4 regions of the Pantoea folii genome follow, and region 1 is predicted to be linked to each of the others. Evidence: riboswitches for the same ligand, from Rfam matches in the RefSeq annotation. Region 1 holds a riboswitch; each other region holds the start of a gene.
The links. A riboswitch is a leader RNA that binds a small molecule or an ion and turns the genes downstream of it on or off. The one in region 1 is predicted to bind thiamine pyrophosphate.

Region 2: linked by a shared signal. The riboswitch ahead of AC1MDE_RS02670 (LuxE/PaaK family acyltransferase) and the one ahead of AC1MDE_RS17750 (FAD-dependent oxidoreductase) in region 1 are both predicted to bind thiamine pyrophosphate.
Region 3: linked by a shared signal. The riboswitch ahead of thiB (thiamine ABC transporter substrate binding subunit) and the one ahead of AC1MDE_RS17750 (FAD-dependent oxidoreductase) in region 1 are both predicted to bind thiamine pyrophosphate.
Region 4: linked by a shared signal. The riboswitch ahead of thiC (phosphomethylpyrimidine synthase ThiC) and the one ahead of AC1MDE_RS17750 (FAD-dependent oxidoreductase) in region 1 are both predicted to bind thiamine pyrophosphate.

The regions. Positions count from the first base shown of each region.
Region 1 covers NZ_JBWXON010000015.1:130,778-136,389, forward strand. Annotated here, with positions in the region: gene AC1MDE_RS17735 (manganese/iron ABC transporter ATP-binding protein) at 1-366, opposite strand, end outside; gene AC1MDE_RS17740 (metal ABC transporter substrate-binding protein) at 363-1,232, opposite strand; gene AC1MDE_RS17745 (6,7-dimethyl-8-ribityllumazine synthase) at 1,509-1,946, opposite strand; TPP riboswitch at 2,124-2,243, shown strand; gene AC1MDE_RS17750 (FAD-dependent oxidoreductase) at 2,359-3,303, shown strand; gene thiS (sulfur carrier protein ThiS) at 3,287-3,484, shown strand; gene AC1MDE_RS17760 (thiazole synthase) at 3,488-4,246, shown strand; gene AC1MDE_RS17765 (ThiF family adenylyltransferase) at 4,256-5,221, shown strand; gene AC1MDE_RS17770 (ABC transporter ATP-binding protein) at 5,218-5,612, shown strand, end outside.
Region 2 covers NZ_JBWXON010000001.1:541,768-547,379, forward strand. Annotated here, with positions in the region: gene AC1MDE_RS02660 (3-oxoacyl-ACP reductase) at 1-312, opposite strand, end outside; gene AC1MDE_RS02665 (acyl-CoA reductase) at 339-1,790, opposite strand; gene AC1MDE_RS02670 (LuxE/PaaK family acyltransferase) at 1,787-2,869, opposite strand; TPP riboswitch at 2,968-3,096, opposite strand; gene AC1MDE_RS02675 (hypothetical protein) at 3,645-4,004, shown strand; gene AC1MDE_RS02680 (cation-transporting P-type ATPase) at 4,475-5,612, opposite strand, start outside.
Region 3 covers NZ_JBWXON010000009.1:48,067-53,678, reverse strand. Annotated here, with positions in the region: gene AC1MDE_RS12205 (MFS transporter) at 1-312, opposite strand, end outside; gene sgrR (HTH-type transcriptional regulator SgrR) at 566-2,227, shown strand; TPP riboswitch at 2,263-2,357, shown strand; gene thiB (thiamine ABC transporter substrate binding subunit) at 2,405-3,391, shown strand; gene thiP (thiamine/thiamine pyrophosphate ABC transporter permease ThiP) at 3,391-4,977, shown strand; gene thiQ (thiamine ABC transporter ATP-binding protein ThiQ) at 4,961-5,612, shown strand, end outside.
Region 4 covers NZ_JBWXON010000032.1:5,065-10,676, reverse strand. Annotated here, with positions in the region: gene thiC (phosphomethylpyrimidine synthase ThiC) at 1-1,832, opposite strand, end outside; TPP riboswitch at 1,923-2,023, opposite strand; gene AC1MDE_RS25115 (Rsd/AlgQ family anti-sigma factor) at 2,280-2,786, opposite strand; gene nudC (NAD(+) diphosphatase) at 2,875-3,648, shown strand; gene hemE (uroporphyrinogen decarboxylase) at 3,688-4,755, shown strand; gene nfi (deoxyribonuclease V) at 4,758-5,426, shown strand; gene AC1MDE_RS25095 (YjaG family protein) at 5,489-5,612, shown strand, end outside.

The sequences.
Region 1 (5,612 bases):
CGCTTTATCCACGCTGCGTTTGTCCTCCGCACGCGGGATGCGCAGCATATTCATATAGCCGTAGCGGCCCATCATCACCACATCTTCCACCAGCACCGGGAAGCTCCAGTCCACCTCTTCGGATTGCGGCACATAGGAGACGATATTGTGTTTTAGCGCACGCTTCGCGGGCATCTCTGCCAGCGTGACCTGACCCGTCGAAAGCGGCACGAAGCCCATAATGGCCTTAAACAGTGTGGATTTCCCGGAGCCGTTGACGCCCACCAGCGCGGCGATGCTGCCCGCTGGCACGGAGAAAGATGCCTGACGCAGCGCAGTGTGACCGTTGCGGTAGGTTACGCTAACATCCTGCACGTTTAGGGTCATTTTTGGCTCCCGGCGGTGATGCCTTTGGCTACGGTATCGGTGGTCACGCGCAGCAGATCAAGGTAGGTCGGAACCGGCCCGTCACTGTTGCTGAGAGAGTCAACATACAGCACGCCACCGTAGTGAATACCCGCTTCACGCGCGACCTGTTGAGCCGGTTTGGCGGAGATGGTGCTTTCGCTGAAGATAGTCGGGATGTGGTTGGCTCTCACCGCATCAATCACTTTGCGCACCTGTTGCGGTGTGCCTTGCTGATCGGCATTGATCGGCCAGAGATAAAGTTCTTTCAGACCCAAATCACGTGCCAGATAGGAAAAAGCGCCCTCACTGGTCACCAGCCAGCGCTGGTTTTCCGGCAGTTTTTCAATCTCCGCGCGCATCGGCGCCAGGGTTTGCTGGATTTGCGTTTTATAGCGATCCGCATTGGCCTGATAAACGGCGGCATTGGCAGGATCGTATTTTTGCAGTGCTTTACGGATGTTATCGACGTAAATCAGCGCATTGTCTGGTGACATCCAGGCATGTGGGTTGGGTTTGCCGTTGTAGGGTCCCTCGGTAATACCTAAGGGTTCAATGCCCTCGGTCACTGTGACTTGCGGCACGCCTTTCAGGCGCTGATAGAAGCGGCTAAACCACATTTCCAGATTAAAACCGTTTACCAGGATTAAATCGGCACCCTGCGCGCGACGAATATCGCCGGGGGTTGGTTGGTATTCATGGATCTCCGCACCGGGCTTGGTGATGGATGTCACTTCGGCGGCATCACCTGCGACGTTCTTTGCCATGTCTGCGATCACCGTGAAAGTGGTGACCACTTTAAGTTTGTCAGCGGCAAGCGCTGAAGCGCTCATCGCGAGTGTAAGCATCACAACTGATATAACGTGCCTGGTCAACATAGTCATCCCCTGAGAAGTATAGCATGTGCTATACATTATAGTGAATGCTATGAATGTGAAGTGTTTTTGTACACCTTTTGCTGTTTACGACAAAAATTTACGTAAGTTGAAGTAGCAGAGGAGAGTAATGAAAGTGGCTTATGCGATTTTCGAAATAACGTAGAACATATTGTTCTTAAGGGCAGGGAGGTATTATTGAGAGCAAGAACACTTCACCGCGAATAATGAAGTGTTCCTGAGAGGGAATTAATCGATCGACAAATTATGAATCGCCAGCGCAGCACGCGCGGCCTCTTTGCCTTTCTTAATAAAGTGTTCGGTATAGAAGTTTTCCAGCACATCGACCGGCTGGAAATTGTGCGGCGTCAGTGAGACAGAGAACACTGGCACATTGGTGGTCAGCTGAACGTTCATCAGGCCATCAACCACGGCTGCAGCAACGAAATCGTGACGATAGATACCGCCATCCACCACCAGCGCAGCCGCTACAATCGCGTCGTATTTACCGGTTTCCGCTAAGCGTTTTGCCAGCAGCGGCATTTCAAATGCGCCCGGCACTTCCAGCACTTTTAATTCCGCTTCAACGTTCTGTGCTTTTAATTCTTGCTCAAAACCCACCAACGCATTGTGCACAATCTCTTTGTGCCAACCGGCTTTAATAAAGGCAATTCTAATATTTTTCATAATGAGTCCAACATCACCTATAATTTCTTTGCGCTTGAAAAGTAGCAATAATGCCTTTGTATACCATATGTTACGTTTTCGATCCAGAACGTGTACGTAGCGATAAATGCCATGCGATGACGTGATGGCTATCTGCGGTAATCCGTGCTTGACGGCGACCTGCGCCTGCAATACAAATAGACGCGTCGGGGGAGTCTCGCCAAAGAGACTGAGAGGCTAAAAGCGCAATGCGCGGCTTAGCGACCCTTTGAACCTGACCCAGTTGATACTGGCGTAGGAAGACTGACAGCACCGCTCCGGTGTTGTCTGGCGCAGAGGATCGCTCGCGCCCTTTCCCTCCTCCTGTATCTGCGGGTCTCAGTCAACACTGAGAGGCCGATGTGAATTCCCTTTATATCCCGGATAACCTGCTGTGAGCCGCTGGACGGTATTAGGCTGCGGCGTGGCTGGTCTCTGCGTGGCGACGCTGCTGGCTGAACGCGGCGAAGACGTCGACGTCATTGGCGACGACTCCCGCCAGCCTGCTTCCTGGTTTGCTGGCGGCATGCTTGCACCCTGGTGTGAATCTGAAAGTGCCCCGCAGGAAGTGATCTCTCTCGGGCAACACGCCGCTGGCTGGTGGCAACAGCGTGTCAGCAGCGTGGCACATCAGGGAACGTTGGTGGTGGCGCCACCGCGCGACAGCCAGGAACTTAACCGTTTTGCGCGCATGACCGAAAAGCACCAATGGGTCGATCCCGGTGACATTGAACCGTTGCTGGCCGGGCGTTTTGCCCGTGGGCTGTTTTTTGCCGGGGAAGCACATCTCGACCCGCGCCTGGCGCTCACGGAAATGCGCGAAAAGCTGTTACAGCGCGGCGTGCGTTTTGATGCAATACAACCTTCGGGCCGGGTGATTGATTGTCGTGGCATGCATGCCAAAGCCGACCTTCCGCGCCTGCGTGCTGTGCGTGGCGAGATGGTGATTCTGCACAGCGATGAAGTGCACTTTTCGCGTCCGATTCGCCTCTTGCATCCGCGCTTTCCCTGCTATCTGGTGCCGCGCCGTAATGGTCATTTCATGCTCGGCGCCACCATGGTGGAAAGCGACGATGCCAGCCCGATTAGCGCGCGCGCCATGATGGAACTGCTCAGCGCGGCCTACGCTATTCATCCTGCTCTGGCGGAAGCCCGCGTAGTCGAAAGCGGCAGCGGTTTACGTCCTGCTTATCCGGCCAACCTGCCAGAAATCCATTATCAAAACGACACTTATTATCTTAACGGCATGTATCGCCACGGTTTTCTGCTGGCGCCAATGATGGCAGAACAGCTGATGCAGCGCCTTTTCGGGGAACAATCCTATGAATATTCAGCTTAACGGCCGGGCGATCCGCACTGAGGCCAGCACGCTCAGCGAATTGCTGATCGAGCAGCAAATTGATGCCGCATGCGTTGCCAGCGCTTTCAACGGCAACTTTGTGCCTAAAAGTCAGTACAGCAGCCAGCAGCTGGAAGAGGGCTGTCAGTTGGAAGTCTTGTCCCCGATGCAGGGAGGTTGAAACATGTTTTACGATTTCGATCCGCAGTCACGTTTTCTGCTTGGCACCGCGGGCTATCCATCACCGGCGATTCTGCAACAGGCCATTGCCGCCTCTGGCACGGAAATCATCACCGTGAGTTTGCGTCGTGAAGGCGCGGCGGGCGCGGCTTTTCGCGAGCTGCTGACCGGGCTGGATATTCGCGTGCTACCCAATACCGCAGGCTGTCACACGGTGAAAGAGGCGGTGACCACCGCGCAGATGGCGCGCGAACTGTTCAACACCTCGTGGATCAAACTGGAGGTGATCGGGCATGCCGACACGCTCCAGCCCGATCCTTTTGCGCTGGTTGAAGCGGCACGCATCCTGTGTGCGGACGGTTTTCAGGTCTTCCCGTACACCACCGAAGATTTGATCGTCGGTGAGAAGCTGCTGGAAGCCGGTTGTGAACTGCTGATGCCGTGGGGCGCGCCGATCGGTTCCGGGCAGGGCCTGCGCAACATTGAAGGATTACGCGCGATGCGGGCATGGTTCAGCGACATCCCGTTGATAATTGATGCAGGCATCGGTGCGCCATCACAGGCCGCACAGGCGATGGAGATGGGCTTCGATGGCATCCTGCTCAATACCGCGGTGGCGAAAGCCGGCGATCCGGTTGGCATGGCGAACGGTTTCCGGCTGGCGATTGAAGCGGGACAGGCCGCACGCAGTGCTGGTTTGATGGAGAAACGGGATATGGCGGCAGCTTCAACACCGATCTTCGGTCTGGCGAGTTTGAGTTAAGGAGCCATCATGGATCGCTATCAACGGCAGATGATGCTGCCGGAAATCGGTGTCGAAGGTCAGCAAAAGCTGGCGGATGCGTGCGTCCTGGTGGTGGGGTCAGGCGGGTTGGGCGCTACATTACTGCCGCAGCTGGTTGGCGCAGGCGTCGGTTTTATCCGCCTGTGTGACGACGATGAAGTGGCCTTACACAATCTTCATCGCCAGACGCTGTTTACGATGCAGGACATCGGTCACAGCAAGGCAGCACGTGCGCAACAGGCGCTGGTGCAACGTAATCCCGAGGTGCAGATAGAGGTGGTGCCACGGGCTATCGGCGCCAGCGATCTGCCGCACCTCCTCACGGATATCGATCTGGTGATTGATGCCGCTGATAACTTCGCGGTGACCTATCAACTCTCCGACGCCTGTATGGCAACGCAGATTCCTTTGATCAGTGCATCAGTATTAGGTCGTCAGGGCTACGTCGGTGGCTTCTGCGGCAGCGCGCCGAGCTATCGGGCACTGTTTCCACGCTTACCCGCCTCCGCAGCCAACTGCAACATCGCAGGCGTGATGGGACCGGCAGTGGCGACTTTGGGTGCAATGCAGGCGCAGATGGCACTCAGCGTGCTGTTGGATCTGCAACCTTCACCCCTCGGCAGTGTGATCAACTGCGACTTCATCAACTGGCATATGCGCGCATTTCGTTTTGACGGCGCGGAAGAGCCAGAAAACAGCGTGCCCTTTATCGATGAGCAACTGCTGACGAAAGATGATTGCATTGTCGAGTTGCGCAGTGTGGAAGAAGCCCCCGTCAGCGTAGCGAACATCGTCGAACGCATTCTGCCGCACGCCATAGTCGATTGGCAGCCGCCGCAGGATCGGCGCATCGTGCTGGTGTGTGCCAGCGGCATTCGCGCGGCGCAGGCGGCCTCGGTGTTGGAAGCGCGAGGGTTTACCCGTCTGGCAATGTTGGCGGCAAAGCGACTATGAATCCGATCGGATTTAATGACATCACCTTTAGCTGGGGCGAACAGGCGCTGTGCCAGCAACTCAATCTGCAACTGCGCGGCGGTAAAACCACCGTGCTGTTGGGGCGCAGCGGCATTGGGAAAAGCACCTTATTGCGGCTGGTGGCAGGTTTGTTGCAGCCACAACAGGGCGAAATCAGTGGCTTACCGGGCAAAGTGGCGTGGATGGGGCAACAGGATTTGTTGTATCCGTGGCTGACGGTGCTGGAAAACGTGATGCTTTCCGCTCGGCTCAACGGTGAAAAATCGGACCGCGCGCGTGCGTTGGCGCTGCTTGAGCAGGTAAAGCTGAGTGAGGTGGCGCAAGCCTCACCGGATAAGCTTTCAGGCGGGATGCGGCAGCGTGTGGCACT
Region 2 (5,612 bases), on a different contig from region 1:
TCGCTGTCGATTGTCGGTATCGAAAACATAAGGCGCGAAAGCATTGTTCACCACCGCATCCAGACGACCCATGGTGTTAGCGATCTGCTCCATCATTGCCGCTACCTGCTCTGCTGAGGTGACATCGGCTCGAATGGCGATGGCCGAACCGCCCAGTGCTTCACAGCGCTTTACCACTTCCATCGCGGCAGCTTCACTGCGCAGGTAGTTCACCACCACCAGCGCACCCTCAGCGGCGAAAGCCTGCGCGATAGCTGCACCAATACCCCGACTCGCACCCGTCACCAGAATCGTTTGATCAGCAAATTTCATCGTTTACCTTCTGTAAAAACGTGGATTCAATCCGCATAGGGCGCGAAGCGCTCAGCGGCAGTTTCAGCAGATGCCTCTATTTCCGTAAAGGTGACCAGATCCAGCAGGCTAAAGCGGCCATCGTGATGCCATCCGGCGGCAGGCGATGTCATGCTGCCAAAGGCAGTAATACGGGTGATACCGGCTTGCCCTAGCCGCGCGGCGAGACCAAACAGCTCGCGTGGTGTGGCCGCCACCGCCGCCGTTTGCAGATAAATTTTCTGCTGAGAAATCAATGCAATCGCATCCTCAATCTCATCAACGGCCACCACTTTAAGCGTGCGTCCGAGTGCCGACGGCATCAGAGCTTCGGGGCCATCTACTACCACCACCGACCAATTGTCCATTGCCTCGCCGAACAGGATGCGATCGTCCTGCAACGCGCGAATCTCTTCACGGCTGCGCCAGGTTGCCACGCTATTAACTTCAGCCGAAGACAGCACTCGACGCGGATATTTGCGCGCCAGCGCTCGCAGTTCATGGGCGATGTACTCCGCGAATTCCTGCGGCGTGATGCGCCCGCCGCGTTCAACGAACAGCATTTGCGGTGAGTAACAGCCCGCCTGGTCATAGCGCATGACGTCATAGGCCGCGCGCTGCGCCAGATAGACGCCCTGCCTTGTATCCAGTGCCGAACGCGCCACCAGTCCCACGCTGATTTTATGGCCGTGCGGCAGAAAACGCGTGGTGACCGGCAGTTGGTGTTTGATTGCAGCCAGCGCGGCATTACCACCGTAAGCCATCACCACGTCAGGCTGTGTTAACCAGTGTTTTTCTGCTTCGGCTTCGCCGCCTTTCCACCACACTACCGCCAGGCATTCGCCAAGTTGGGGATCGATTTCAGCCAGCAGTTGCGCGAACCAGCCCGCCATCAGCGGTTCGGCACCAGGCAGTTTGCCCACGCTGCCCGCTTTCACCAGCAATCCACAAATCAGACTCCACAGCGGTAGACCCGGCACATTTCCTGCCCAGATATGCATGAGCAGGTCCGGGCCAAATGCCCGTGCGAAGCCGCCATTAGGTCGCGGCTGAAAATCATCCAGCAGCTGTGGATCGTTAAAGTCCTCGGTTAAAAAGCGCTTGAGCTGCGGCTGTCGAAAAGTTTTAAGGTATCCGGTAAGCCCAAGGCGAATCATCTCGGCGTCATAACCGGTGACAATCGCCAGCAGCATTTCGGCCTTGCGGCGCAATGGATGGTTTCGATCCAGCAAACGCGCAATGGCCTCATCAATAATTGCGACGATCTTCGCCACGCTCAGCGTTGTGAGATAAGCGCGAGCGTGATCGCGCAGATGTGCGCTGAGAAGTGTAATTTGTGCCGGATTCAGATCGGGCACGTCGACATCCAGATGCTGGCCGTGATGGCTAAAACTCAGCGTGCGCCACTGCACCCCTTCAGGTGATAAACATCCCGGTAGATAACCCGCGACCTCTTTCACACTGCACCCTGCGCAGCAGCCAGGAACTCTTCCATCGCCAGCGAACAGCCCTTCGCATCCGCTCCGGTGACCCGGCCTAGCAGATGGAAGCCGCCAGTGACCGCGCGGCCAGCATCCTCGGTCAGTAAGGCAGACACTGAATTGAAATGAGCCAGATCATGGTGCACCAGCACGCCCATCTCGCCTTCGGGCACTTCATCGCCTGTGAGTGGATTGACCACGCGGGTGCGGATCCAGTGCGGGCCGGATTTCACCGAGGGACAGGCAACGTTGCCATCGTCATAAAACTGGCTGCTCAGTTCGGTCATGCCGTACATGTTGATGCAGTGCGTGCGCGGCACGCCCAACGCCGCACTCAGCTCGGCGTAAAACTGCTCGGCCTCAATCTCACGGGATTGCCCCTTAAATCCACCGGTATCCAAAATTCGGCTTCCAGCGGGTAATGCAAAATGTCGCCCCTGGCGCTGCAGTTCGTCGAGCAGATGGACAAAGCTGTAGCTCGCGCCCAGCAGCGCATAAGGTTCGCCCTGTGCTTCAGCCTGCTCCAACGCAGCAAACAGGCGATCCATCGCGATACCGCTGTCATCCAACAGCACTTCGCTCTCGGCGGTGCCAAATTTTTCCACCGCTAATGTCAGGTAATGGGCCAGCGAAGAGTTGGGCAGCGCCCGATTATCAGGGAACAAAATGCCCATGCGAATCCGCTCTTCGCCCGCCATAAAGCGCTGGCTGAAATTCTGCATCATCGAGCATTTCCAGACGTCAAGCGTCGGATGATAGCTGCGACCTTTCACCGTGCCGGTGGTTCCGCTGGTCATAAATACCGCTTCGACGTCATCGGTGGCATGGCAGCTCAGCGTCAGATCCTTAAACGCGGTAATGGGAATTGCCGGGATGGCACGCCAGTTTTTCACCATAAACGGTGTGCGACCGCGCTGCATGGCGAAACGGCGATAAGGGAGGTTGTGTTCAAATTGGTACGCGAAGACGGCAAGCGCCATGCGGTTAAAGTCGTCGTCGGTTGTATCCTGACGCTGAAGAAAGGTGAGCAAAGCGTCGATCAAAGCAGCTTCAGTCATGGGCGAGTCCACCAGTTGCGATTGCGCGAAATTTCTCAGGCCGGGCCTGATGAGTAGAGTCTGTCCGCTACAAGCACAAAGATGGGATCAGGACGCAGTGTCGCCCTGTGTTCCGCTCCCTACGCCGGTATTAGCCGGATCAGGTTCGTAGGGTCACCACGTTGCCAACGCGAAAACGCTGGCGGGTAGAATCTCAGCCCGCTAACCGGGCACCCCCTGGAACAGGTCGCAGTCAATCAAAAGGCCGCTCAATAAAACGTCAATCAACTCACTGATTTTATTAAGCTTACTTTAAATCTACTGCAGACGGTCGTTAAAGGTTAAACCATTTGCTGTTTTAACACACTGATCTTTTTATCTGACCAGATGCACGACGAGCGTTTCAGCTTCGCGGTGATTCATTGATTAATGTGAATAGCCCTGCTGAATGAGCGAGCTGTGAGTTTTTATCATCAGATACTTCTGGCCTCAGCATTAATCCAGGAAAAAATGTCATGAGAATGCCATAACTCTACCATTAACAAGTTATTAACCAGGATATTTGATGTACTTTAGCTTTAATGCCCGTTTTATTTGTTCGAGTCCCTCTTCAATAAATCTCACAGGATTTTTTTGTGGTACGTAATATTCAGATTTTATCCCAACCATTATCAGATAATGACCAGGCGGCATCTGCAATACACATCAATTCATTTCATCAAATAAACCAGAAATAGTCTTGATTTTCCGTTAGTTAGACCAGAGACTGTTTGTGAAGCACTTAAGGGAATTTAAAATGAAGACTTCCGCTAAGGTTGGAGCACTCGGTGCCCTGGGGATTATTTTGTCTGCGTCGGGTTATGAGGTATATTCGCGGAACGTAGAAAATCAAAAAGATGAAATAGCCTGTGTGACCGTTCACAGTCGTGATGCGGTTATTGCCGTAGAGAAAGGTCTCCTCAATAAATCCCATACCGAGATGTTTGGAAAAAATAGAATCACCCTGGGCTCTCTTCTGTTCCACAACGAAAGCGTAGCAAAAAATGGTACACGTATTATCGTTCCGTTTACTTTGGCGAGCCATCGTGGGCAATCTGAGTTTCAGGCCGTAGTGAGATGTTCAAATTTACAAGATATTGAATACGATAAACTTTAATGAGTCCATTGACTCACACAGCAAACGGATAAAAAACCATGTATAAGGCAACGAAATATTACGTCTGCGATCACGCCCGCAGGGGCTTGCTGTTGCATACCGCAGGATGTGAACAGTTACCCGGTATCGATTCACGGGCGTTTATTGGCAGTATGTATAACCACAGCCAGGCATTAACCGTCGCCGCAGCGCAATATGCGAATGTTCATTACTGCCCGTGCTGTATCACTGTGAATAAGACTATCGAGCCAGAAAAATCTAAGGCAGCTATGCCAGCACTGTGCAGGGCGACAAAACCAAAGAGAAAGAAACCGGTGAAGGTTGTCGAGCCCGTGCGACACTTTCCTCTCTGACTTGATGACAGCAAATGTCCTGCAACGTTTAAATCCCATCTTTTGGCCCGAAATCAACATGTATCGTCTTAAACACCGCCCGCCTCGCTGACACCAGCGTGACGGGCGGCAGCAGACTCAAGCCGTTCTGAATCGGCGGGTGAGCGGTTTCTCAACTTCTACAATCAGGAACATCACGAAACCGATGATGAAGGTGATCACCCAATAACGGAATGGCAGTCCAGTGGTACCGAATAGCAGCTGCATAAATGGCGCGTAGATGATCAGCAGTTGCAGCACCAGCAGCACCGCGCTGACGATCCAGATCCCTTTGTTCATCAGCAGCCCTTTGCTCAGTGAGAAGCCGTCCGACACACGGCAGTTGAGCATATAGAACCACTGCGCGGTAACCAGCGTCTGCAACAGCACGGTGCGGATAAACTCAGGGGAATAGCCACGCGGCTGCAGCCAGGCTTCCAGCACAAACGCACTTATCGCAATCATTGAGCCAACAAACACCACGCGCCAGATAGCGAACCCATCCATCACATGCAGTTTGGGATCGCGCGGCGGTCGGCGCATGATGTTTTTTTCACCCTCTTCAAATGCCAGACCAAACGACAGCGTGGCCGACGTCGCCATGTTCATCCACAGAATCAGTACCGGCGTGAGCGGAATGAGATTCCCCGCCAGCAGGGCGATGATGATCAACAACCCCTGTGCGAGGTTGGTGGGCATAATAAACAGGATGGTTTTTTTCAGGTTGTCATAAACCCGGCGCCCTTCCCTTACTGCGCTGGCAATGGTGGCGAAGTTATCATCCGTGAGCACCATATCGGCGGCTTCCTTGGTCACTTCGGTGCCTTTAATGCCCATCGCGATACCGACATCGGCGCGCTTCAGGGCGGGCGCATCGTTCACGCCGTCCCCGGTCATACCGACTACCTCTTGCTTACTCTGCAACGCCTGAACCAGACGGAATTTATCCTCCGGACTGGTGCGGGCAAAGATGTCGTAGGCCTGCGCGGCATCACTCAACTGGTGATCGTCCATCACTTCCAGTTCACGCCCGGTGATGGCTGAGTCTGCATTGCCAATCCCCAGCATCTGCCCAATGCTCATCGCGGTTTGCGGGTGGTCTCCGGTGATCATTTTGACGCGTATGCCGGCTTGCAGACAGTCACGAATCGCGGTGATGGCTTCAGGGCGCGGCGGGTCCATCATTCCGGCAATGCCGAGCAGAATCACGCCCTGTTGCAGATCCTGATGGGTGAGT
Region 3 (5,612 bases), on a different contig from region 1:
CAGATAATGACGATTAAAGGCAAACAGCAGCGCATTCAGTACCGCCATAAGGCAACAAAACAGGATCAGATTGCGACGATCGCCGCGATTGTCCGAACGTTTCGCCATCAGCAGGCTAATCACAATCCCGGCAATCGCGTTGATGGTAAAAAATAGCCCGACCCAAAACGGTCGCACCTGCACTTCGCGCGTCAAAAACAAACTCAGTGTGGGTGCCTGCAACGCACCGGCAACACCGGTCATAAACGACACCGCCATAAAAGAGAGATAAACCGGATTAATACGACGCTGGCGCGTTAACAGCGATTTCATGCAGAAATCCCTTTGCGGAGAAATGAGGCTAAGACAAAGAGGGTAGAAGATTTCACAGCAAAACGAAAAAAGCCAGCAGAGAAAACGCTGCTGGCGGTGAAATGCACCCTACTCAGAAAAGGCTCCACGTCGGCGGAACCGCTGGCAGAGCGCCATTCATTGCTGAATGCCTCCCGCTCTTCCATTGCCTGGCAGTATGCCTCTAATATGGGGCAGGAAAAACTGAGCGATTCTGAGAAGGAGTTCCCCTTTTATGTCCTCTGCGCGACTGCAACAGCAGTTCATCCGTCTGTGGCAAAGCTGCCAGGGGCTGGATCAGGAAACCACCTTAAGCGATCTGGCTGAACGACTGCACTGCTCGCGCCGCCACATGCGTAACCTGCTGAATGCCATGCAGGATGCGGGCTGGCTGATTTGGCAGGCAGAAGCCGGGCGCGGTAAGCGTTCGACCCTGAGCTTCAATTACACCGGCTTAGCACTGCAGCAGCAGCGCGCCGAGGATCTACTGGAGCAGGATCGCATTGAACAGTTGGTGCAACTGGTGGGCGATAAGAATCAGGTGCGGCAGATGATTGCGGCGCATCTCGGGCGCAGTTTCCGCCAGGGCAAGCACATCCTGCGCGTGCTCTATTACCGTCCGCTGCCCAATCTGCTGCCGGGCTCGCCGCTGCGTCGTTCGGAAACCCATCTGGCGCGACAAATCTTTAACGGCCTGACGCGAATAAATGAGGAAAAGGGGGAAATCGAAGCGGATATCGCCCATCACTGGCAACAAACCTCCCCACTCCATTGGCGTTTCTTTTTACGACCCGCGATTCGCTTCCACCACGGCCGCGAACTGGAGATGGAAGACATCATCGCTTCACTGGAACGTGTACGCAGTCAGCCGCTGTTCTCGCATATCGACAAACTGCACTCTCCCGCGCCCTGGACGCTGGATATTCATCTGTCACAGCCCGATAGCTGGCTGCCGTGGCTATTGGCCAGCGTCAGCGCGATGATCCTGCCGCGCGAATGGCCGACGTTGCGCCATTTCGCCCGTCAACCCATCGGCACTGGTCCGTACAGCGTGGTACGCAACCAGCAGACGCAGCTGAAAATCGCCGCCTTTGATGACTATTTTGGCTATCGCGCTCTGATTGATGACGTGTCGATTTGGGTGCTGCCGGAAATCAGCGACGAGCTGGTGTATGCCGGCGTGAAGCTGCAGGGGGAAACCGCCGATGAGAAATCCGAAGAGAGCCGTCTGGAAGAAGGCTGCTATTTCCTGCTGTTCGACCAGCGCTCAGAGCGTGGTAAGGATGCCCATTTTCGACGCTGGGTGAGCTATCTGCTTAACCCGATTGCCCTGCTCAACCATGCGGGTGTGGGCTATCAGCGCTACTGGTTCCCTGCATACGGTTTCTTACCGCGCTGGCATCATCGCCGCGATCTCACCCCAGCCGAAAAGCCCGATGGACTCACGCAACTGACCATCAGCTGGTACAGCCATCATGTCGAGCATGAAGGCATTGCTAACGCCCTGCGCCCGCTGCTGGCTGAACAGGGCGTTGAGCTGATCACGCGCGAGCTGAGCTACGAAGAGTGGTTCGAAGGTGAAGGAGAGAGTGACATCTGGCTCGGCAGCGTCAACTTCACTCTGCCGCTCGACTACGCACTGTTTGCGCAGCTCTACGAATTGCCGCTCATGCATCACTGCGTTCCGATTGACTGGCACGCAGATGCACAACAGTGGCGACAGAAAGCCTTGCCTCTGGCCGAGTGGAGCAAACAGTTGGTGAACAGCGACTTTGTTCATCCGCTCTTCCATCACTGGTTACTGCTGGAAGGCCAGCGCAGTATGCGCGGTGTGCGGCTCAACACGCTCGGCTGGTTTGACTTTAAATCGGCCTGGTTTGCACCACCGGAGCTGTGACACTTTCGCGCTGTCACAGAAGTGTCTAAAATAAGCCGTTCTCAACGGGGTGCCCTGGTATTGGGCTGAGAGAAACCCGTCGAACCTGATCCGGCTCATACCGGCGTAGGGATTTGAGATGAGCGATAACTCAGATCCTTTGCGACTCAACTTTATCTTCTCCTCAAGGAGCGCAAAGTGTTAAACAAAGTCTTGCCCGTGTTGCTGTTGATCTCTGCCCCGGCGTTGGCTGCCAAGCCTGTTCTTACCGTTTACACCTACGACTCGTTCTCTGCAGATTGGGGCCCCGGCCCTGCCGTTAAAAAAGCCTTTGAAGCCGAGTGCGGCTGCGAACTGAACTATGTGGCGCTGGAAGATGGCGTGTCGCTGCTCAACCGCGTGCGGATGGAAGGCAAAAACAGCAAAGCCGATGTGGTGCTGGGCCTCGATAACAACCTCGTGCAAGCCGCCGAAAAAACCGGCCTGTTCGCAAAAAGCACCGTCGACACCAGTAAATTGCAACTGCCTGATAGCTGGCATAACGACACCTTCGTTCCGTTCGATTACGGCTACTTCGCCTTCGTCTACGATAAAAACAAGCTGAAGAACCCACCGAAAAGCCTGAAAGAACTGGTTGAAAGCCCGGAAAAGTGGCGTGTGATCTATGAAGATCCACGCACCAGCACACCGGGATTAGGCCTGCTGCTGTGGATGCAAAAAGTGTATGGCGATAAAGCACCTGACGCCTGGCAGAAGCTGGCACAGAAAACGGTCACCGTCACTAAGGGCTGGAGCGAAGCCTATGGCCTGTTCCTGAAAGGCGAAGGCGATCTGGTGCTGAGTTACACCACCTCTCCGGCATATCACATCATCGAAGAGAAGAAAGATAACTACGCCGCTGCGCCGTTTAGCGAAGGCCATTATCTGCAAGTGGAAGTCGCTGCACAGCTCGCTAGCAGCAAACAGCCCAAACTGGCGCAGCAGTTTATGCAATTTATGGTGTCGCCAGCTTTCCAGCAGACCATTCCGACTGGCAACTGGATGTATCCGGTGATCAAAAGCGATCTGCCTACCGGTTATCAGTCACTGACCGTGCCGGCGAATGCGCTGCAATACAGCTCAGCCGAAGTGGCCGATCATCGCGCGGACTGGATTCGCACCTGGCAACAAGCCGTTAGCCGTTAATGCCAGCCTGGTTAATTCCTGGAAGTGCCGTTGCGCTGCTATTGTGCGCAGTGGCACTGCTGGCGTTTGGCGCCTTAGTGATGGCGGCGCCGGTCACTGACTGGCGCGCTCTGCTGTCAGACAGTTATCTGCACCACGTCCTGGCCTTCTCGTTTGAGCAGGCGCTTTTATCTGCCCTGCTCTCGGTGCTGCCGTCGATTCTGCTGGCACGCGCGTTGTATCGTCGCCGCTTTCCGGGACGTAATCTGCTGCTGCGCCTGTGTGCCATGACGCTGGTATTGCCGGTTTTAGTGGCCGTATTTGGTTTGCTCAGTGTTTACGGTCGCAGCGGCTGGCTGGCGCACCTCTGCAGCCTGCCTGGCATTGATTACACCTTCTCGCCCTATGGCTTGCAGGGCATTTTACTGGCACATGTGTTCTTCAATCTGCCGCTTGCCACCCGCATGCTGTTGCAGGCATTGGAAAGCATTCCTGGCGAGCAGCGCCAGTTAGCCGCCCAGCTTGGCCTGCGCGGCTGGAATCTGTTTCGTTTGGTCGAGTGGCCATGGTTGCGACGTCAGATCCTGCCCACCGCAGCCCTAATTTTTATGCTGTGCTTCGCCAGCTTTGCCACGGTACTGGCATTGGGCGGTGGACCGCGCGCCACCACGTTAGAGCTAGCGATTTATCAGGCGCTGAGTTTTGATTACGATCCCAGTCGTGCGGCGCTACTGGCACTGTTACAACTCGGATGCTGTTTGCTGCTGGTGCTGCTCAGCCAACGTTTCAGTAAAGCCATCCCTACCGGCAGCCAAAATATTCGTGGCTGGCGTGACCCGCAGGATTGCTGGCATGCCCGGATCGGCGACACGCTACTGATTGTCTGTGCGCTACTGCTGTTGCTGCCGCCGCTCGCTGCGGTGATCGTTGATGGCTTGCGCGGTGGTGTTGCAGGTGCCCTGCAACAGCCCGCGTTATGGCAAGCGACCTTCACCTCACTGCGCATCGCCATCGGCGCCGGATTGCTGTGCGTGGTGCTGACCATCATGTTGCTATGGAGCAGTCGCGAGCTGCGTCAGCGTCAGCGCAAAGTTGCGGCACAGGCAATGGAGCTAAGCGGTATGCTGATCCTGGCGATGCCCGGCATCGTGCTGGCCAGCGGCTTTTTCCTGCTGTTCAACGCCACCATCGGCCTGCCGCAGCGCGCCGATGGCTTAGTGATTTTCACCAATGCGCTGATTGCCATCCCCTATGCGATGAAGGTACTGGAGAACCCGATGCGCGATATCAGCGCTCGCTACACCCCGCTCTGCGCATCACTGGGCATTGCTGGTATTAATCGCCTGAAACTGATTGAACTGCGCGCGCTGAAGCGGCCCATTGCACAAGCGCTGGCGTTTGCCTGCGTGCTGTCGATTGGTGATTTCGGCGTGGTGGCCCTGTTTGGCAGCGCCGATTTCCGCACGCTACCGTTCTATCTGTTCCAGCAAATTGGTGCCTATCGCGGCGCAGACGGTGCCGTAACCGCACTGCTGCTGTTATCGCTGTGCCTGTTACTCTTTACCCTGATGGAAAAACTGCCGGGTCGTCATGCTGACACTGAATAATCTCACTTACCTTTACCAGCATCTGCCAATGCGCTTCCGTTTTGAAGCCCAGGCGGGTGAACGTCTGGCAATCCTTGGTCCCAGCGGCGCAGGCAAAAGCACCTTGCTCAGTCTGATCGGCGGTTTTTTGCCAGTGAGCCAGGGAACCCTGATAATGAATGGCGTCGATCATACGCGCAGCGTGCCGTCGGCGCGGCCGGTGTCGATGCTGTTTCAGGAAAACAACCTCTTCCCACACCTGACGGTGCAGCAAAATATGGGATTAGGCTTGCATCCAGGCTTGAAACTGACGCGGGAACAGCAGCAACAGCTGGCCACCATCGCTGAGCAGACCGGGTTAGCGGAGATGCTGAACCGCTTGCCCGTCGAGCTTTCCGGCGGTCAACGTCAGCGCGTGGCCTTAGCGCGCTGCCTGTTGCGCGATCGGCCGATCCTGCTGCTCGATGAGCCCTTCTCTGCGCTCGATCCGGCGCTTCGCGGTGAGATGCTGCAACTGGTGCGTACGGTGTGTGAAAGCCGCAATATCACGCTGCTGATGGTGTCGCACAGCCTGGAAGACGCCCAGCAAATTGCGCCGCGCAGTCTGGTGGTGGTCGATGGGCGGATTTACTGGGATGGCAGCACGGCGAGCTTGA
Region 4 (5,612 bases), on a different contig from region 1:
ATGGGCTGGGCTTCTGCCTGCTGGCGAGCAGCATATTCGCGCACTTCCTGGGTAATTTTCATCGAACAGAATTTTGGACCGCACATTGAGCAGAAGTGAGCCACTTTGCCCGATTCCTGCGGCAATGTCTCATCGTGATAAGCGCGTGCCGTATGCGGATCGAGCGCCAGATTGAACTGATCCTCCCAACGGAATTCAAAGCGTGCTTTCGACATGGCGTTATCACGGATCTGAGCGCCGGGATGGCCCTTAGCCAGATCGGCTGCATGCGCGGCGATCTTGTAGGTAATCAGCCCCTGCTTAACATCTTCTTTATTCGGCAAACCGAGGTGCTCTTTCGGTGTGACGTAGCACAGCATGGCGCAGCCAAACCAACCAATCATCGCGGCACCAATGCCGGAGGTAAAATGATCGTACCCGGGGGCGATATCGGTGGTCAGTGGGCCAAGCGTGTAAAACGGCGCTTCGTGACAGTGCTCTAACTGTTCGGTCATGTTGCGGCGGATCATCTGCATTGGCACATGGCCTGGACCTTCAATCATTACCTGCACATCGTATTCCCAGGCGATCTTGGTCAACTCACCTAAGGTATGCAACTCGGCAAACTGGGCTTCATCGTTGGCGTCCTGAATCGATCCCGGACGCAGGCCATCACCGAGTGAGAGCGCGACATCATAGGCGGCGCAGATTTCACAGATCTCGCGGAAATGCAGATAGAGGAAACTCTCTTGATGATGTGACAGGCACCATTTCGCCATGATCGAACCACCACGCGAGACAATACCGGTCAGACGATTAGCCGTCATCGGCACATAGCGCAGCAGCACACCAGCGTGAATAGTGAAGTAATCCACCCCCTGTTCTGCTTGCTCGAGCAGGGTATCGCGGAAAATCTCCCAGTTAAGGTCTTCCGCCACGCCATTCACTTTCTCCAGTGACTGATAAATGGGCACAGTACCAATCGGCACCGGGCTGTTTCGCAAAATCCACTCGCGCGTTTCATGGATATAGCGGCCTGTGGAGAGGTCCATCACGGTATCCGCCCCCCAGCGTGTTGACCACACCAGTTTCTCCACTTCCTCTTCGATCGATGAGCTCACCGCTGAGTTGCCTATATTGGCGTTCACCTTCACCAGAAAGTTACGGCCAATGATCATCGGCTCGGATTCGGGGTGATTAATATTGGAGGGTATGATAGCGCGGCCGCTGGCAACTTCCTGGCGCACAAATTCGGCGGTGATGTTTTCCGGCAGATTGGCACCAAAACTGTGGCCCGGGTGCTGTTGCAGTAGCACTTCACCACGAATACGTTCGCGGCCCATGTTTTCTCGCACCGCAATAAATTCCATCTCGGGTGTAATCATGCCCTGACGTGCGTAATGCAGCTGTGTGACGCAGCGGCCAGCTTTGGCACGACGCGGCTGCGGTAACTGCTCGAAGCGCAGGTGATCCAGCCCTTCATCGGCTAAGCGTTGCTGAGTGTATTGCGAACTCAACTGGTGGATCGCTTCGCTGTCATCGCGTTCAGCGATCCAGTTTTCACGCAATCGGTCTAATCCCCGATGCACATCAATGGTGGCCGCGGGGTCGCCATAAGCACCTGCCGTGTCATATACCGGCACTGGTTCGTTGTGCTCATACTGTGGATTCTCTTTTGTGCCACCGATGTGTGTAGGGCTAAGCTGGATTTCGCGCATCGGCACACGGATATCCGCTCGGCTGCCGGTAATCCAGATACGTTTTGAATTGGGGAAAGCGGTGCCTTGCAGCGAATCGATAAATTCCTGCGCTTGTGCACGTTGTTCACGACGAGAAGTTTTAGCAACAGACATAGCAAATTTCCTGAATTAAGGGGAAGTTGCTTGTCCAGAGTTCGGAAGGAGTAACAGGGACGATGCCGGGCGCCAACACGCATCGCTCTGTGAATGTCTACTCTTGTTCCCTTCGCAGGTACTAACCTGATCAGGTTCCGCGGATCCCGAATAAACGGTCTCAGCCCCTTAGGGCACTCCGACAAGGTTGAATTTTACGATATAAGCTACTTTGCTTGCCATTTCACGTTTGGGCAGTGCTCGTGTCCGTCACGTACTACGTGTACGCTCCGGCCACTGCGCGCTGTCCGAGCGTGAACTGGCTGCGCACGCTACGCTTATATCGCAAAATTTGACTCTAGATTGCTTTAAAGAGACGCATAAAAACGTGAATAGGCCTCAATAAAAAAGCCCATTCAGCATAAGAGGGCTTTTTCGGAATAACAAGTTTTTTACATGGGGCCGAAGTTAAGCGGGGCGAGCCATGCTGCTTTCATTGGCGACCGGTGGGCGCGCCAGCTGGTTATCCCAGGCGAGTTGCACCAGCTTATCTTCCAGCGTGAAGCGTGACTCCAGCACTTCACCCACTTCGGATAACGCCTTCTGGAATTCTACGCAGTTATCGTCGTTGATGGCCTGCTGCAGATGGCTGTCATACAGTTGCATCATGCGATCGGTATTCGCTTCCAGAGCGGGATAGAGTTGGGCTGCCGCAATGAGTGGGCTATCGCCTTCCATCTCACTGATAATGCGTTCATAAATACTGAAATGACCGGTTGAGAGGTAATCTACCAGGCCGTGACAAAACGCATCCAGCGCCTGTTCATCCAGGGCACTGAGCGCCTCTTTGTTTGGCTTGATGCCAATTAATGCGTAATAGCTGACAAGCAACTGTCGGCGCGCGCGCAGCCACGCATCAACAAGTTCATTACCGCCACTTACACGCCTGGCCAGGTCATCTAACTGGGTAAGCATATGGGGCTCCGGGTGAGTTATAGTTATCCATTCCACACTTAACATCAGGATTTCAGCGTGCCATTTGACGCTAAGGACAACGAATAAGATGCAACGTGAGATCTCAAGCGTAGACGCTGGCTGGTGGATTGTCAGCCATGAACAAAAACTTTGGTTACCGCAAGGTGAACTGCCGCATGGCTTATCCGGCGATTTTGGCCTGACTGGAAAAACCGCGATTTTGATTGGCGAATGGCAGGCGGAGAATGTCTGGCTGATACGTGAATCACGACCTGACAATATGGGCTCTGTTCGCCAGCTTATCGACGAAGATGTTGGGCTTTTTCAGATGGTTGGGCGTGGAGTTCAACTCGCCGAATTCTACCGCTCACACCGCTGGTGTGGCTACTGCGGCCACGAAATGCACCTCAGTAAGCGCGAGTTTGCCTGTCTGTGTCACCACTGTCGCGAACGCTATTACCCGCAAATCGCGCCGTGCATTATCGTGGCGATTCGCCGGGGGGAGGAGATTCTGCTGGCCAACCATGCGCGTCATCGCAACAGCATTTACACAGTATTAGCTGGCTTTGTTGAGGTCGGGGAGACGCTGGAGCAGGCCGTCGCGCGTGAAGTGATGGAAGAGAGCAACGTCCGGGTTAAAAATGTCCGCTACGTCACCTCGCAGCCCTGGCCGTTCCCGCATTCATTAATGATGGCGTTTATGGCCGAATATGAGGGCGGTGAGTTGCAGCATGATGGCAAAGAGTTGCTGGATGCCGGCTGGTATCGCTATGACGATTTGCCCTTGTTACCGCCACCGGGCACGGTGGCACGGCGGTTGATTGAAGATACCGTTGCCCTGTGTCGCGCCAGCGCGCCGTGAAAATGCTACACTGGCGGCCTTAGCATGAGAGAGCCCATTATGAGTGAACTGAAGAACGATCGTTATCTGCGTGCCCTGTTACGTCAGCCGGTGGATGTCACCCCTGTATGGATGATGCGACAAGCCGGGCGTTATTTGCCGGAGTACAAAGCCACGCGTGCTGAAGCCGGTGATTTTATGTCGCTGTGTAAGAATGCGGAGCTGGCGTGCGAAGTCACCCTGCAGCCGCTGCGTCGTTATGCGCTGGATGCCGCGATCCTCTTCAGCGATATCCTGACGATTCCTGATGCGATGGGGCTGGGGCTCTATTTCGAAACGGGCGAAGGTCCGCGCTTCTCAAATCCTATTACCTGCCGTGCAGATGTAGACAAACTGCCGATTCCGGATCCTGAAGATGAGCTGGGTTATGTGATGAATGCGGTGCGTACCATTCGCCATAACCTGAAAGGCGAAGTGCCTTTGATCGGCTTCTCCGGCAGCCCGTGGACGTTGGCAACCTACATGGTTGAAGGCGGCAGCAGCAAAGCGTTCACCAAAATTAAAAAGATGATGTATGCCGAGCCGCAAACCCTGCACAAGCTGCTGGATAAGCTGGCTGACAGTGTCATCCATTACCTGAACGCCCAGATCAAAGCCGGTGCACAGTCGATTATGGTCTTCGACACCTGGGGCGGCGTGCTGACCGGCCGCGATTACCGTGAGTTTTCACTCTACTATATGCACAAAATCGTCGATAGCGTGCTGCACGAGAACGAAGGTCGCCGTGTGCCGATTACGCTGTTCACCAAAGGTGGTGGTCAGTGGCTGGAAGCTATCGCAGCGACCGGATGTGATGCGCTGGGACTGGACTGGAGCACCGATATTGCCGATGCGCGTCGTCGCGTGGGTGACAAAGTTGCGTTGCAGGGCAACATGGATCCTTCCATGCTGTATGCGCCTCCGGCACGTATCGAGCAGGAAGTGGCCACTATCCTTGAAGGCTTTGGCACGGGAGAAGGGCATGTCTTCAACCTGGGTCATGGCATTCATCAGGATGTGCCGCCAGAGCACGCCGGTGCCTTCGTGGAAGCCGTGCATCGACTGTCACGCCCATACCATCAGGGCTAAGCATGGATTTAGCCGCGCTGCGGGCTGAACAGTTACAACGTGCTGCTAACGTGGTGCGGCAGGATGATTTCGACGTCCTGCCGCCTCGTTTTATCGCCGGTGCGGACGTCGGTTTCGAGCAGGAAGGTGCCGTCACGCGTGCGGCACTGGTGGTATTAGAATATCCCTCATTGCAACTCGTGGAGCACCGTATAGCACGCATCGCGACCACCATGCCTTACATCCCGGGTTTCTTATCGTTTCGTGAAGTCCCCGCACTGCTTGCAGCCTGGCAGCAGCTCACACACCAACCCGATCTTTTATTTGTTGATGGTCATGGTATTGCCCATCCCCGTCGCCTAGGCGTGGCTGCGCATTTTGGCTCGCTGGTGGATGTTCCAACCATTGGCGTGGCGAAAAAACGGCTCTGCGGGCGTTTTACCGAATTGGATGCTGAACCGGGGAGCCGCCAGCCACTGATGGATAAAGGCGAACAAATTGGCTGGGTGTGGCGCAGTAAAGCGCGCTGCAACCCTTTGTTCGTCTCAACCGGGCATCGTGTCAGTATGGACAGCGCACTGAATTGGGTGGAGAAATGTACCGCGGGCTATCGTTTGCCCGAGCCTACACGCTGGGCCGATGCGGTTGCTTCAGGGCGTCCTGCGTTTCTGCGTTGGCAAAATGCGCGTTAACGCTGTTTGCGCGCGGCTTTTGCGGTACACTGCCGCCAGCTAACCTATTGAGAGTAAGTTTGATGTTACAGAACCCCGTCCATTTGCGTCTGGCGAAGCTGGAAAGCTGGCAACATATGACCTTTATGGCCTGTCTGTGCGAGCGGATGTTCCCCAATTATTGGGCCTTCTGTCAGCAGACTGAAT